3 regions of the Lysinibacillus sp. FSL M8-0337 genome follow, and region 2 is predicted to be linked to each of the others. Evidence: riboswitches for the same ligand, from Rfam matches in the RefSeq annotation. Region 2 holds a riboswitch; each other region holds the start of a gene.
The links. A riboswitch is a leader RNA that binds a small molecule or an ion and turns the genes downstream of it on or off. The one in region 2 is predicted to bind cobalamin.
Positions count from the first base shown of each region.

Region 1: it holds a riboswitch for cobalamin, as region 2 does, so the genes downstream of both, MKY08_RS20505 (hypothetical protein) here and MKY08_RS11690 (ABC transporter substrate-binding protein) in region 2, are expected to answer to the same signal.
Region 3: it holds a riboswitch for cobalamin, as region 2 does, so the genes downstream of both, MKY08_RS12265 (ribonucleoside-diphosphate reductase subunit alpha) here and MKY08_RS11690 (ABC transporter substrate-binding protein) in region 2, are expected to answer to the same signal.

Region 1 is NZ_CP151996.1:4,215,672-4,219,963, forward strand. It holds gene MKY08_RS20495 (tyrosine-protein phosphatase) at 1-562, opposite strand, end outside; gene MKY08_RS20500 (cobalamin-binding protein) at 1,132-2,091, opposite strand; gene MKY08_RS20505 (hypothetical protein) at 2,093-2,635, opposite strand; cobalamin riboswitch at 2,789-2,992, opposite strand; gene MKY08_RS20510 (glutathione peroxidase) at 3,147-3,692, opposite strand; gene MKY08_RS20515 (hypothetical protein) at 3,960-4,292, opposite strand, start outside.
Region 2 is NZ_CP151996.1:2,470,602-2,474,893, reverse strand. It holds gene MKY08_RS11695 (TetM/TetW/TetO/TetS family tetracycline resistance ribosomal protection protein) at 77-2,014, opposite strand; cobalamin riboswitch at 2,194-2,380, shown strand; gene MKY08_RS11690 (ABC transporter substrate-binding protein) at 2,543-3,538, shown strand; gene MKY08_RS11685 (precorrin-3B methylase) at 3,577-4,251, shown strand.
Region 3 is NZ_CP151996.1:2,576,770-2,581,061, forward strand. It holds gene MKY08_RS12260 (ribonucleotide-diphosphate reductase subunit beta) at 1-77, opposite strand, end outside; gene MKY08_RS12265 (ribonucleoside-diphosphate reductase subunit alpha) at 90-2,303, opposite strand; cobalamin riboswitch at 2,464-2,652, opposite strand; gene MKY08_RS12270 (hypothetical protein) at 2,760-3,446, opposite strand; gene MKY08_RS12275 (ECF transporter S component) at 3,443-3,937, opposite strand; gene MKY08_RS12280 (bifunctional adenosylcobinamide kinase/adenosylcobinamide-phosphate guanylyltransferase) at 3,972-4,292, opposite strand, start outside.

The DNA of each region.
Region 1 (4,292 bases), 1.7 Mb from region 2:
CTACCATTGGACGTAAGTAAATATTTGTTTCTAAATAGTCTTGCATAATGGTTTCCTCTGGCACATCTAATGCTAGCAAAATAAGAGCTCCTCCAATACCTGTTCGATCTTTGCCTACTGCACAATGATGAACTAGACCTAGATTATCTGGATTTTGGATGGTTGCCATTAATTTTTTAAATGATACATTGTTAAATGGCATTTGTGCATAAAAATCTCGGAACATCTCAGGACTTACAACTTTATAAAAATTGTGACCACCAGTATTTGTTGGCATCTCAAACGCATGATTTCCCTTTGCAGGAATTTGAATATACTTTGCATCCTTGAATGTTGGATTAGGGTTATTTCGTGCCTCGTGTTCATCTCGGTAATCAAAAATTGTTTTTACCCCTAATGTTTCAAAGCGCACCTTATCCGCTGGTGTCATCTTACCAAGTGCAGCTGAACGATATAGCAAGCCATTCTTTACGATACGACCATCCCTCGTCTTATAGCCACCCATGTCGCGGAAATTCAAGACTGCCTCAAACGGAATAACTTTCATGTCAAACTGTGTCATCCACTACGCCTCCCTTATGTTAGCAATCATTTCTACTTCTATTTTATAGAACAAACAAAGAGAATACCAATTATCCAATGCCTTATTTATTCAACTATATTTATTTTAAAACAGGAATAACGCTATTGTCCGCTTCGGCGAATACTTTCTACAAAGGAAGAAATGCCAGCGGGCAACAACGGCATAGCAAAAACAGATAATGGGACAAAAGAGAAAAAGTGTTAGATTGATGGCAGTCAATCTAACACTTTTTTGCTGCGCCGTTATTGTCCGCTTCGGCGGTGCTTTCTGCGGGCACACCGTAAGCCGCAACCCTCGCTACGCGCGGTCTGTTGCGTCTAACATAATGTGCTTTTCCCGCTAGAGTCACCACCTCCGCCACCAACAACTAGGGAACCCTTCTAATTTATTATTCATTGCAAAAGAAATAATAGTAAATATATTCTATATATTTTCTTAGCAAAAATTTATCAAAACCAATGTACCTCTATTTAAGATTTTAAGGTTATGTCCCAGCCTCTTTTCTCTTTCGCCTAAAGCTAATATGAAAGGTTCTTTACCGTTTATCCTTATTTAAATAACTCAGGATATACAGCTTTTGCAATCATCTCAACAGCTTCCCCGATACGAGGTCCAGGACGATTTGAAATATCTGTATCAATAGCATTTACTGCTTTATCTTGAATAGCTGTAATCGTATTCCATCCATCACGTCCTAGAATTTCCCCTACTGGGTCTTTTACATAGTTGACCGTTGTTAAAATAACTTGAGGGTTTTTCGCAATAACATCTTCCTCTGCAACCTTTACCCATCCTGTTTGGTCACCAAATACATTGTTGACATTTGCAGCATTTAAAATTTCCTGTTGGAAAGTACCAGCTGCTGTTGTATAAATATCAGGTTTTGGGCTAATTTCTAAGTAAACATTTTTTGGTGTTTCTACACTTTTTACTTTTGCTTGAACATCAGCAATTTTCGCTTTAATCTCTTTGTTTAATTGCTCGCCTTTATCTTGTACACCCATCACTTCAGCAAGTTGTTGAATATCTCCATAAACATCTTCAAATGATGCAGCTGATTGAATAACAAATACTTTCACACCTGCATCTTCAAGACCTTTTAGTGCATCTAGTGTCTCTTCATTTCCTGTAGAGTACGCAATGACAACATCTGGCTTTAAGGCTACAATTCGTTCGCTATTAAATGTCACTGAATCTGACACACGTTCGATGTTTTTTGCTTCTTCTGGGTACGTATCATATTCTGTAGCTCCGACAACTTTATCGCCAACACCTAGTGCAAATAAAATTTCTGTGTTACTTGGTTGTAATGACACAACAGTTTTCGGTACTGCATCAAATGCTACTTCTACATCGCGATCATCCTTAACTTTATAGCCACTTTGCTCAACTTGTTGGTCCGATTTAGATGTATCGTCATTTTTCGCTTTATCTGCTGTGCCGCATCCTGTCAATACAAGCGCAAGCATTAACACAGTAAGCCATTGGAATTTTAATAGTTTTTTCACTTTATTCATTCTCCTTCTTTTTCTTCATTGGATATGATTTGCTAATAAACGGGATTTCAGCGATTCCAGCCTGTTGATTCATGTAAACAGCCATAACAAAAAATACATTAGCTAGTAATCCTAAGTAGTCGAAAAGAATGGCCGGTACTTCCCTTTCCTCTGACACTTTATGTAGCACGCGGTACGATTTTTTTGCCTCACTCCGACATAAGTGAAGCGCAGTTGCAGCCCCCGTGCCTTGTGGCAAAACAAAATTTTGTATTTGTTCCTTTACATGTCCTACATAAAAATCATAACGATCACTGAGCCAGGACAAATCTTCTTCCGTTACCGCAAGTTTGCCACGTACCGAGCCGTTGACATGGTATGCCATTGGCAAAATAGTCAATAAATCTGCCCCGACTAGTTCAACTTCTTCGGCTTTTACAGCAGCCAATGCTACACCGATATGCGTTGTTAAACTATCTGTACGGATTTCAAAATCAACTGTAGATATTTTTTCACGCATGAATGGGTAACAAGAATAACGCGCATCTTTTTTCATCTGTAATCCCTTCTTTCTTTCATGAACAGATTTTGCTTAAAAGGTGCATAAAAAAACGTCGCTCCCTAGGGAACGACGAAAATAGCATATATAGTGTTGTCTAACGAAGACAGCTAATGTATTTGCCGTATATCCTCCTAGCTTCCGAAGAGTTTTTATACATTAAATAACGGTCGGTCTCCTGGCTCGTACAGTTAGCTACCTTCATTTCGTAGCGCTCATAAAGCCTTCCCATCCTGTTGTCTTTGGACAGTGGCATGTATTATGATTTTTGTACTTACAGTTGCGGAAACAGCTTCGGTCTTACACCGAATTCCCGATTATGCTAAAATTAGCACCATTATTCTGCAAGAATTATTCACTTGAATAGCAGTTTATCATATATGGATTTAAAAAAATAGTTATGAGATTGAAGTATAATCGAATATATCCACACCGTACTTAGCACTATTTCTACATAGTGACCAGCTATTCGTTATTCTTTCCTAATAATTCTGACTAAAAGAACTAGCTATAAAATTTTTTCAATTGCTTGCTCAATATCTAGTTGGGAATCAGTTGGTTCGAAGCGTTCAACTATATTACCTTGATTATCTACTAAAAATTTCGTAAAGTTCCAACGAATATTACGCCCATCTAAAAAGCTAGGAGCGATTTGGATAATTGATTCCGCTAACATCTTTTCCTGCATATTGGCTTTGCCGAATTCACGAAAATCTACTTCGTGCTTTAAATAATTGAATAATGGATGTGTCCCCTCGCCATTTACTTGAACTATTTCAAAGATTGGGAATGTTACCCCGTAGTTAATTTGACAAAGTTTAATGGTCTTTGCTCCATCTTCTGGGTTTTGTTCTCCAAATTGATTACAAGGGAAACCTAACACAATAAAATTATCCTTGCCATATTTATCATACATTTTCTGTAAATCTTCGAATTGATATGTAAAATCACATTGGTTGGCTGTGTTGACAATTAGCATCGTCTTTCCACGATAGGTTTCCATTGATAAAATTTCACCGTTTGGCTTCTTTACTAAATAATTATAAATACCCATTATCTCGACCCTTTCTACTTTCTATTTTTTTATATAGAATGACCAACTATAACCCCTCACCGTTATGTGAACAATTATGTTGCTTATTCCTCAACAAATGGTTTTGTCGCTTTTTTTGAAATCTAATAACTATTGCCTACTAAATCCCTCATAAGTAAATAAGACCTATATTCACATGAATCAAAAATACTGTTTTTTTTATTATAACAATAACTTTTCTTTCTTCAAAATAACACGCTCAACCATAAAAATAGCCATCTCGCTATGTTAACGGATGGCTGTTTTATATTTCTTTTTACATTTTGTATCTTGCTCTTCTTCAATTAATCTCATGGCAATATCCAACAATTTATGATCATTAGTAGCATCAAATAATTTCTTGAATGAGACAATAATATCATAACGAATAAGTGTTGGTTGTTTTTCATCCATACAAGTTTGGAACCTTTTTGCTAAATAAGAAACAATTAAATCTCTTTGAACCTGTCCTGCAAGTCCTATTTGCCAGATTGCTTGTAATGCCTGTCTTGCGGTTACTTTTCTTTCATCATACGTCACTGCCCAGATTTTTAGAAAATCATCAAGAACACGCTCTTCCGG
Region 2 (4,292 bases):
TGTATTGGTACGCATGTTATGCAGTATTCGATTTTCTGTCAGAAAGGCATCGAAAAACATTCGATGCCTATTTATTTTATAGACAATGCATGGCTGCTTTTGCCTCATTCCATGGGACTGAATAGCCTTTTCCTTTCGCACAAAAAATGCTCGACGACGTATAGTCAGGATCAGCCTGTTTATTATAATTGATTTGTGCGATTATTGCCTCGCTATTATGACATCTATCATATCCATCGAATTGTAAAGATAAAGAGCCTTTGCCATTCGTGTAAGCAGCGAAAGTAGTACTATAGTGCATAAATGTAGCAACAGGTACACGCCCTGTTAAAATGACTTGCTCCTCTGACAATATCGGAGAATCAAAAGTACCATCTGCTTGTTGGATATCGTTCATCATTCGCCCAATAAAATCATTGGATGCTTTCATTTTGAAGCGGTAATAGGGCTCAAGTAAGATATTCTCCGCTTGTTCTAGCCCTTGTCTTAATGCACGGAAAGTAGCTTCCCGAAAATCTCCTCCTTCGGTATGCTTGATATGCGCTCGTCCTGTCAACAGTGTAAAACGAATATCGGTAACAGGAGAGCCAGTTAATAGACCGTGATGTTCGCGTTCAAACAAATGTTTTTCGATAAGGCGTTGGTGACCAACTGATAAATCATCAGCATGACAGGCGTTAACAAACGTATTCCCAGTTCCGCGGCTGTTCGGCTCCATGAATAAGTGTACCTCGGCATAATGTTTGAGCGGTTCGAAATGTCCGTAACCAGTTACAGTCGTTGCAATCGTCTCCATATACAAAATTTGAGGCTTATCAAAGGTAATATCAAGTGAAAAGCGATTTTTTAAAACTTCAGCAAGTACTTCAAGTTGTATGACACCCATAATATGTACATGAATTTCTTGGAATTTTTCCTGCCAAACGACTCGTAACGACGGCTCCTCGGCTTCGAGTAAGCGAAAAATCTGTAAAATTTCCTTTATATGCTGTTGCCCTTCATACAGTACTTTTGCTTGTAATGTAGGCACAAGTTCATAAGGTTTAGGGATTATTGTACTTCCTAAAATGTCCCCAATCTTCGCTAGGCTAAGCCCTTTCACTGCAAAAATGTCTCCTGCTTGCACAACTTGGGTTGTAAGAAAACGGCGCCCATTATACAACCTAATTTCTGTTATTTTTTCCGTAACATCGCCAAATGAAAAGTCATCGCGAGTATGCAATGTTCCTTGTAAAGCTTTTATAAAAGTTAAGCGTTGTGTGCCATCATGGCGAATTTTAAAGACTTCTCCTTGAAAGGGTGCTTGAAGGTCGAAGTGTGTCTCTGTCAGGAGGGGAAGCTGTGATACAAATTCCTTGATTCCAAAATCTTTTAAAGCAGCACCAACAAAGCAGGGAAATGCTCGCTCTTCTTTAATCATCTTTTGTAACTGTAACAGGCACGTTGAGGCATCGAGTGTATCTGTTAAAAAGGCCTCGAGAAGGTGATCATCGCGCTCGGCTAGCCACTCAGCAATATAGCTTTGTATAAAATCTTTACGTAATGGGGCATCGATTAACAGGATGTTGTCAGAACAATCCTTTTGTAGTTGGTTTATAACCACATTGATATCCGCCCCTTCACGGTCTATTTTATTAATAAAGAAAAAGGTGGGTATATGGTATTGACGGAGCAACTGCCAAACTGTTTCTGTATGACCTTGTACACCCTCTACAGCACTGACAATAATGATGGCGTAATCCATTACACGTATGGCACGTTCCATCTCAGGTGAAAAGTCTACATGTCCAGGTGTGTCAATCAGCGTATATGTATCATTTTCTATTTGCATCCGTCCTTGTTCCGCAAAAATGGTAATTCCTCGGGCTTGTTCAATTGCATGATTATCTAAAAATGTATCTTGATGATCGACTCTTCCACGAGATTGGATACTATTTGTGTGAAATAATAATTGCTCACAAAAAGTTGTTTTTCCTGCATCGACATGTGCGAGTACACCAATCGTTTTATACATAAAAAATCCTCATTTCTAATGTAGTCTCTATTCATTGTACCAGAATGATCGCTCAAACATTTCGTGACAAATAGTTCGCTTTCATGTTTAAATAGTGATAGTTTATTAACAAGTATCATTTATGGATTTTTTTGTGTGATTGAAATCAAAAATACCTTCTGCTAGTCTATTTTTATAACTAAAAACTGCTATATATTGGTGCAAATGGCTTTAGTCATTTGCTTAAAAGGGAAATCGGTGAAATTCCGATGCTGTCCCGCAACTGTAAATGGGGAGTTTATACAATAGTCACTGTAGTTGAACTATGGGAAGACGTATAAGCGATGAACCTAAGCCAGGATACCTGCCAATATGTATTTTTTACTTAACACCACGAGGATGGTGATAGTGATTGTTTAAATACCCAATGTATTTATCACTATGTCACCCTCTTGGAAACAAGGGGGTTTTTTTATGTGCTAGTAGCAAGGAAATCATTAATTTCTTCCTATACAAATCCAATTACATAATTAAAGGAGAAATGGAACCATGAACAAATGGAAAGGCATGTGGCTAGTTGTTGCCATTGCGATTATAAGCATTTTAGGAGCTTGTAGTGCGAAAGACAACTCGGAAAGTGCTACACAAAGTGAGCATATCGACCCTGCACAAAGCGAGGCGACAGAAGTAACCATTGACAATAATGGTACTACACAAGTTTATACAGAGGCACCAAAAAAGGCGATTAGTTTAAATCAGCATGTAACGGAAATTATGTTAGCTTTAGGCTTAGAAGATTCAATGGTTGGTACAGCCTATTTAGATGATAAAATTTATGAACCTTTACAAGCTGCCTACGATAAAGTACCAGTAATAGCAGAGCAGTACCCAACAAAAGAACAAGTGATAGATAGTGAAGCCGATTTTTTATACGCTGGATGGAAAAGTGGCTTTAGTGAAAAGGGTGTTGGTACACCAGAAGAATTAGAGACACTTGGTATCCACACATATTTACATCATTCTTCAAGTATAACGAAACCGACGCTAGATGATATTTTTATGGATATTCGCAATATCGCAAAAATTTTCCGTGTTGAAGATCGAGGAGAGGCATTAGTCGATCAAATGACAAAAGATGTTGATGCAGTGCGTGCAAAGTTACCGCAAGGAGAAAAGGAGCTACGTGTGCTTGTCTATGATAGTGGGGATAAGGAAGTCTTTACTGCTGCTCAAAATTTTATGAATGAGCTTGTCACTGTCGCTGGTGGTAAAAACATTTTTGGTGAAGTTGAATCTGGATGGACAACTGTCTCAAAAGAAGATACAGTAGAACGCAACCCGGAGGTAATTGTCGTGATTGATTATGGTTCTCAAAGTGCTGAAGACAAAATACATTTCCTGAAAAATGATCCTGCATTAAAGGAAACAGATGCTGTGCACAATGAGCGTTTTGTTATATTACCGCTTTCAGCTGCTTCAGAAGGGGTTCGTGCGGCAGAGGCTATCAAAATTTTGGCTAAAGGATTCTATCCAGAAAATTTTTAATAACTTTAGAGACTAGCGAGATTTAAGGAGAATAAAAAATGAATGCATTTCGTTCAAATATACCAGAACGTACATTTGAAAAATTAAATATAGATGGTCAATTTACTCGTCTCGCAGTAAGTCCGGGTATTATTAATAAACATTATACACCCGAGCAATTTCAAAAAATAGCAGAAGTCGTAGGGGACAGTGGAGCCATTAAATATTCAGCATCCTATTGTATATTGTTGTCCATTCCTACGCGAACAGTTCAAGACGTTATAAGTGAACTGCAAGAAGTGGGCTTATATATTTCACCATCAGGCTCCATTGTTGCGTTCAAGGCTTGTGATTTTTGTGATGGAGAGCGAATGGAAGTGGCCGAGATTGCAGAACAATTATACATTGAGTTGCAGGGACAAAAGGTGCCATCAACATTGCGGTTAAATGTCAATGGCTGTGCGTCAGCTTGCTATAATGCTGTCTATGATGATATTGGACTTGTCTATCAAAAAGATAGCTTCGATGTTTATTTAGGGGCTATTCCAGTGGGGGCAAAAGCACAGGCGGGGACATTATTTGCTAAAGGCGTTTCGGTGCAAAAAATAGCAAACTTTTTACAGCATATTATTGCGCTTTATCAACAACATGCACGTCCAAATGAGCCTTTCTATAAATTTTATCGCAGAACGAATACCGCCGAATATTGGCAAACAATGCATAATGTGAAATAAAGTAAGGCTATCCATGACATAGTTTGTATGCGATGACCGTA
Region 3 (4,292 bases), 110 kb from region 2:
GAGCGCCCGTTCACAATGGCTGTCGAACGGTTTGGCGCCTCCTTATCCATCATTTTTCGTTTCGTAATTGTTGTCATTTTCTATTCCTCCTAGCTCGCACAAGACTCACATTCTAGCAATTCAACGGATGTTGAACGCACATAATAAGTCGTTTTCACGCCACTTGCCCAAGCATTAAGATGTAAAGCAAGTAAGTCTTTTGCCTGAATCGTATTTTGCACATATAAATTAAGCGATATGCCTTGGTCAATATGACGGGCACGTGCTGCATTTTGTTTAATCGTCCAGTTTTGATCAATAAAGTAAGCAGACTTATAATACCAAGTCGTTACGGGTGATAAGTCCGGTACTGTAACAGGAATTTTGTAATCCTTTTTCTCCTCGGAGTAACTCTTTTGGAAAATCGGATCAATCGTTGCCGTACTGCCTGCCAAAATAGATGTCGATGAATTTGGTGCTACTGCCATTACATACCCATTGCGCATTCCATAATTCGCGACATCCGCACGCAATGCTTGCCACTTGTCACTGTTGTAGCTACGCTTGTCAAAATAAGCACCTGTTTGCCAGTCAGAGCCCTCAAATAATGGGTAAGCTCCTTTTTCTCGCGCAAGTGCACTCGATGCACGAATCGTTAAGTATGCAATATGCTCGTATAATTTATCAGCATAGTCAACTGCCTCATCCGACTCCCATTGAATTTCCTTCAAGGCAAGTAAATGATGCCAACCAAATGTCCCTAGCCCAATTCCACGATAACGAGCATTAGTACGCTCCGCTTGTTTCACAGGAATAGTATTTAAGGCAATGACATTATCTAACATGCGCACTTGAATCGGTATTAAACGCTCTAACACACCAGCCGGAACAGCCTTCCCTAAATTGACAGAAGATAAATTACATACAACAAAATCTCCAGGCTTACGACGTGTCACAATCACATCATCTTCTAACGTAATGGATTCGAATTGCGTTGGCGACATGTTTTGGAAAATTTCAGTACATAAATTTGAACTATAAATCATCCCTTCGTGCTTATTTGGATTCATGCGATTTACTTCATCGCGGTAAAACATAAATGGTACACCTGTTTCCAACTGTGAACGCATAATACGCTTCATAATATCGATTGCGGGCACCACTTCTCGACTTAATAGTGGATTGGCAATGCACGACGCATATTTATCTCGGAAAGAGCCTTGTCCTTTTTGCTCATCATAACAATCTTCGAGTGAGAAGCCCATTACCTCACGTACTTCATGTGGGTCAAATAAATGCCACTCTCCACGCGCTTCGACTGCTTCCATAAAAATATCTGGTAAACATAAACCAGTGAAAATATCATGTGCGCGTAATCGTTCGTCTCCATTATTTAAACGTAAATCTAAAAACGTAAAGACATCTTTATGCCAAACATCTAAATAAACAGCGATTGCGCCTTGGCGTTGACCAAGCTGATCCACTGACACCGCTGTATTATTGAGCTGTTTGATCCAAGGCAGTACTCCACTAGATGCGCCTTTAAACCCTTTAATAGAGGAGCCGCGACTACGGATTTTTCCCATGTAAACGCCTATACCGCCCCCGTATTTCGATAATGTTGCAACATCTGTGTTCGTATCATAAATACTTTGTAAACTATCATCTACCGTATCAATAAAGCAGCTTGAAAGCTGGCCATGTGTTTTTCCGGCATTTGACAATGTCGGTGTTGCAACCGTCATATATAAATTACTCATCGCCCAATACGATTCTCGTACTTTTTCTAAGCGGTTTTCCGTTTCATCTTGCATCAATGTCATTGCAATGACCATCCAACGCTCTTGCGGTAATTCTACAGGTGTTTTTGTATAATCACGCACAACATAGCGGTCCATTAACGTTTTTAAACCGATATACGTAAACAGTTCATCACGACTCTGTTCAAGATAAGACGCAAGCTCGACTAGCTCTAGTTCACTATACTTCGTCGTTAAACAGTCATGATAAAGCCCTGCCTCGGTATAGCGAGCAAGTTGCTCTGGAAATACCTTATAGACATCTTCCACCCCAACGCCACGACGGGTAGCAAATTGATCATACAATTTTTCTAAGTAAATTTGGGCAGCAACAAATGTCCAATATGGCTCTTCCTCATCAATAAGACTAAGTGTTTGTAAAATCATCGCATCCGCCCAAGCTTCAAATGTAGCATTGTCATTTTTTCGTAGCCATCTATCCGATAATCTTACAAAGCTTTCAAGCTCCTCCTCTGTGTAACTTTTCTTTAACTTAGCCATCTGTTGTTCGATTTGAATTGTCATATTCCCATTCTCTCCCTTTCTATCAGCGCACACAAAAAAGCGATTACACACCATGTTTCGGTTGCGTAATCGCTGTAAAATCGGAAATGGAAATGAAGGACATGTACACATCGAAGTGGACAAATCTCTCGCCTCCACTTCTCAATCCCCGAAGATGTGTTGCTGTCTTGAACAACTCGGCAGGTCTCCTGGCTCATGCTTCCTTCAAATAATTGCCTTCCCGTTCTTTCACAGTGGCATCCTAATTATTTGTCAGCACTTACAGTTGCGGGGACAGCTTCGGCTTTAGATATCTCTATTTCCGAATTCCCTTTTAAACCATACTGGTACCGCTTGTCCAATATACTATATATAGTGTTTTAACTCCTAAACAAATCTAACATATTGTGTTTAACGTTTCAATAGGCGTTTTGCCCCTTGTATTCTCGTAAACGCTACTTTTGCTCGAAGCAAGCCCTATTCCAATGCAGTTTTACGCAGTTTCTCAAAATTTCTAGTAAAAATTTTTTGTGCCAGTTGCTCTTTTTCTGGATTGATTCCTAGTAAAATTACCGCACATGGCCCTGCTGTTTTTCCTACATCCAACGAACTTTTAATTTGTTGCTGCCCAAAAAGTCTTGAAAATTCTGCTTGTAAGCCTTGAGAACCTACCGGCCAAACTTGTTGCACAATTTCCTCGCGCCAAGCTTGGTAAATGGGTTGTAGTTGGGCCACATCTTCAGGCTGCGCAAGCACTTCATTGCCAACGAGTGGCAGTCCATACGTATACCAAATCAGGTTGTCACGAACAAATGGCGACCTTGTTTGTATTTCACCTAACATGGTTACAGATAATCCCGATTGCACTGTCGGCATATTGGATTCTGAACTGCCATTTACAGGTGGACATGGTAGACCTGCTTCTTCAAAAACTTGCGCAAGTCCTACGACATAACGAGACCACGCCTCATCACCTGAAAAGTTGGCAAGAATAATATGACTGGGTAGAGCATCGCCTGCAAGCTGTTCTAGAAAAGTGACGCGCCCAGTTAAATAGGCCGTTAATGTATCCGGAGCCGATACGACATCTTGAGGTTTTTCTCCGATGGCAGCAGCATTATCTGTTGTAACAATCAGATTCCCTATTTTTACTGCATTTCTCAATTTGCTCGCCCTGCCTTACGAACAAACACTTTCGAGAGTATTGGCATCACGACAGCGACAATCAATAAATTGATGACAGTTGCCATGAAAATACTCGCTAATGAGCCCCAGAAAAACGCTGGACTAATGATGAAATAAAATGGGAGTGGTGCGATCACACCGTTCAATATAAGCGCAACCGGCCATTTCCAAAAATGCATACCTTTTTTGTGCATCACACCGAATAGCCATACAACAATAAACATTTCGGCCGCAATAATAAGATGCAATGGTCCAAGCTGAAAACCAGATGTCAGTGCTGTAATCAAATGACCGATTAACCCTGCTACTCCTGCCAATACAGGCGATAAAAATGCAACGCTTAAAAATGCTGGCGCTGAGTCGAGTGCCGCCGATGATACAAAAGACGGAATTTTAATAACTGCCCCAACTGCACAAATCGCCGCAACCATGGCTGTTAATGTCAAACTCATTAATTTTTGTCGATTCATTCCATTTCCTCTTTTCTACAAGTATTCTCCTCGTTTATTTAATACGTTCTGCAATGCCATACCAAATACGATTTACTTGTTTTGCTTCTGCAAATAACGCCTGATACAAGCGACCACACGTGTCACGCAATAGTCTTGCTTGCTTTTCCATCGGTACAACACCACGTCCCATATCGGTTACAATCATATACACTACACAGTTTTTTTCAAGGCTTTTAAGTGTTGTCAAAATGTGATGGATAATGGCTTCATCTTCCTCCAAATTGCGTTTTACGAGCCATTGTTCTAAATTTTTAATAATTAGTGCATCACAATCAGGTGCAACATCTGGTAGTTCGCCATCAATTATCGTATA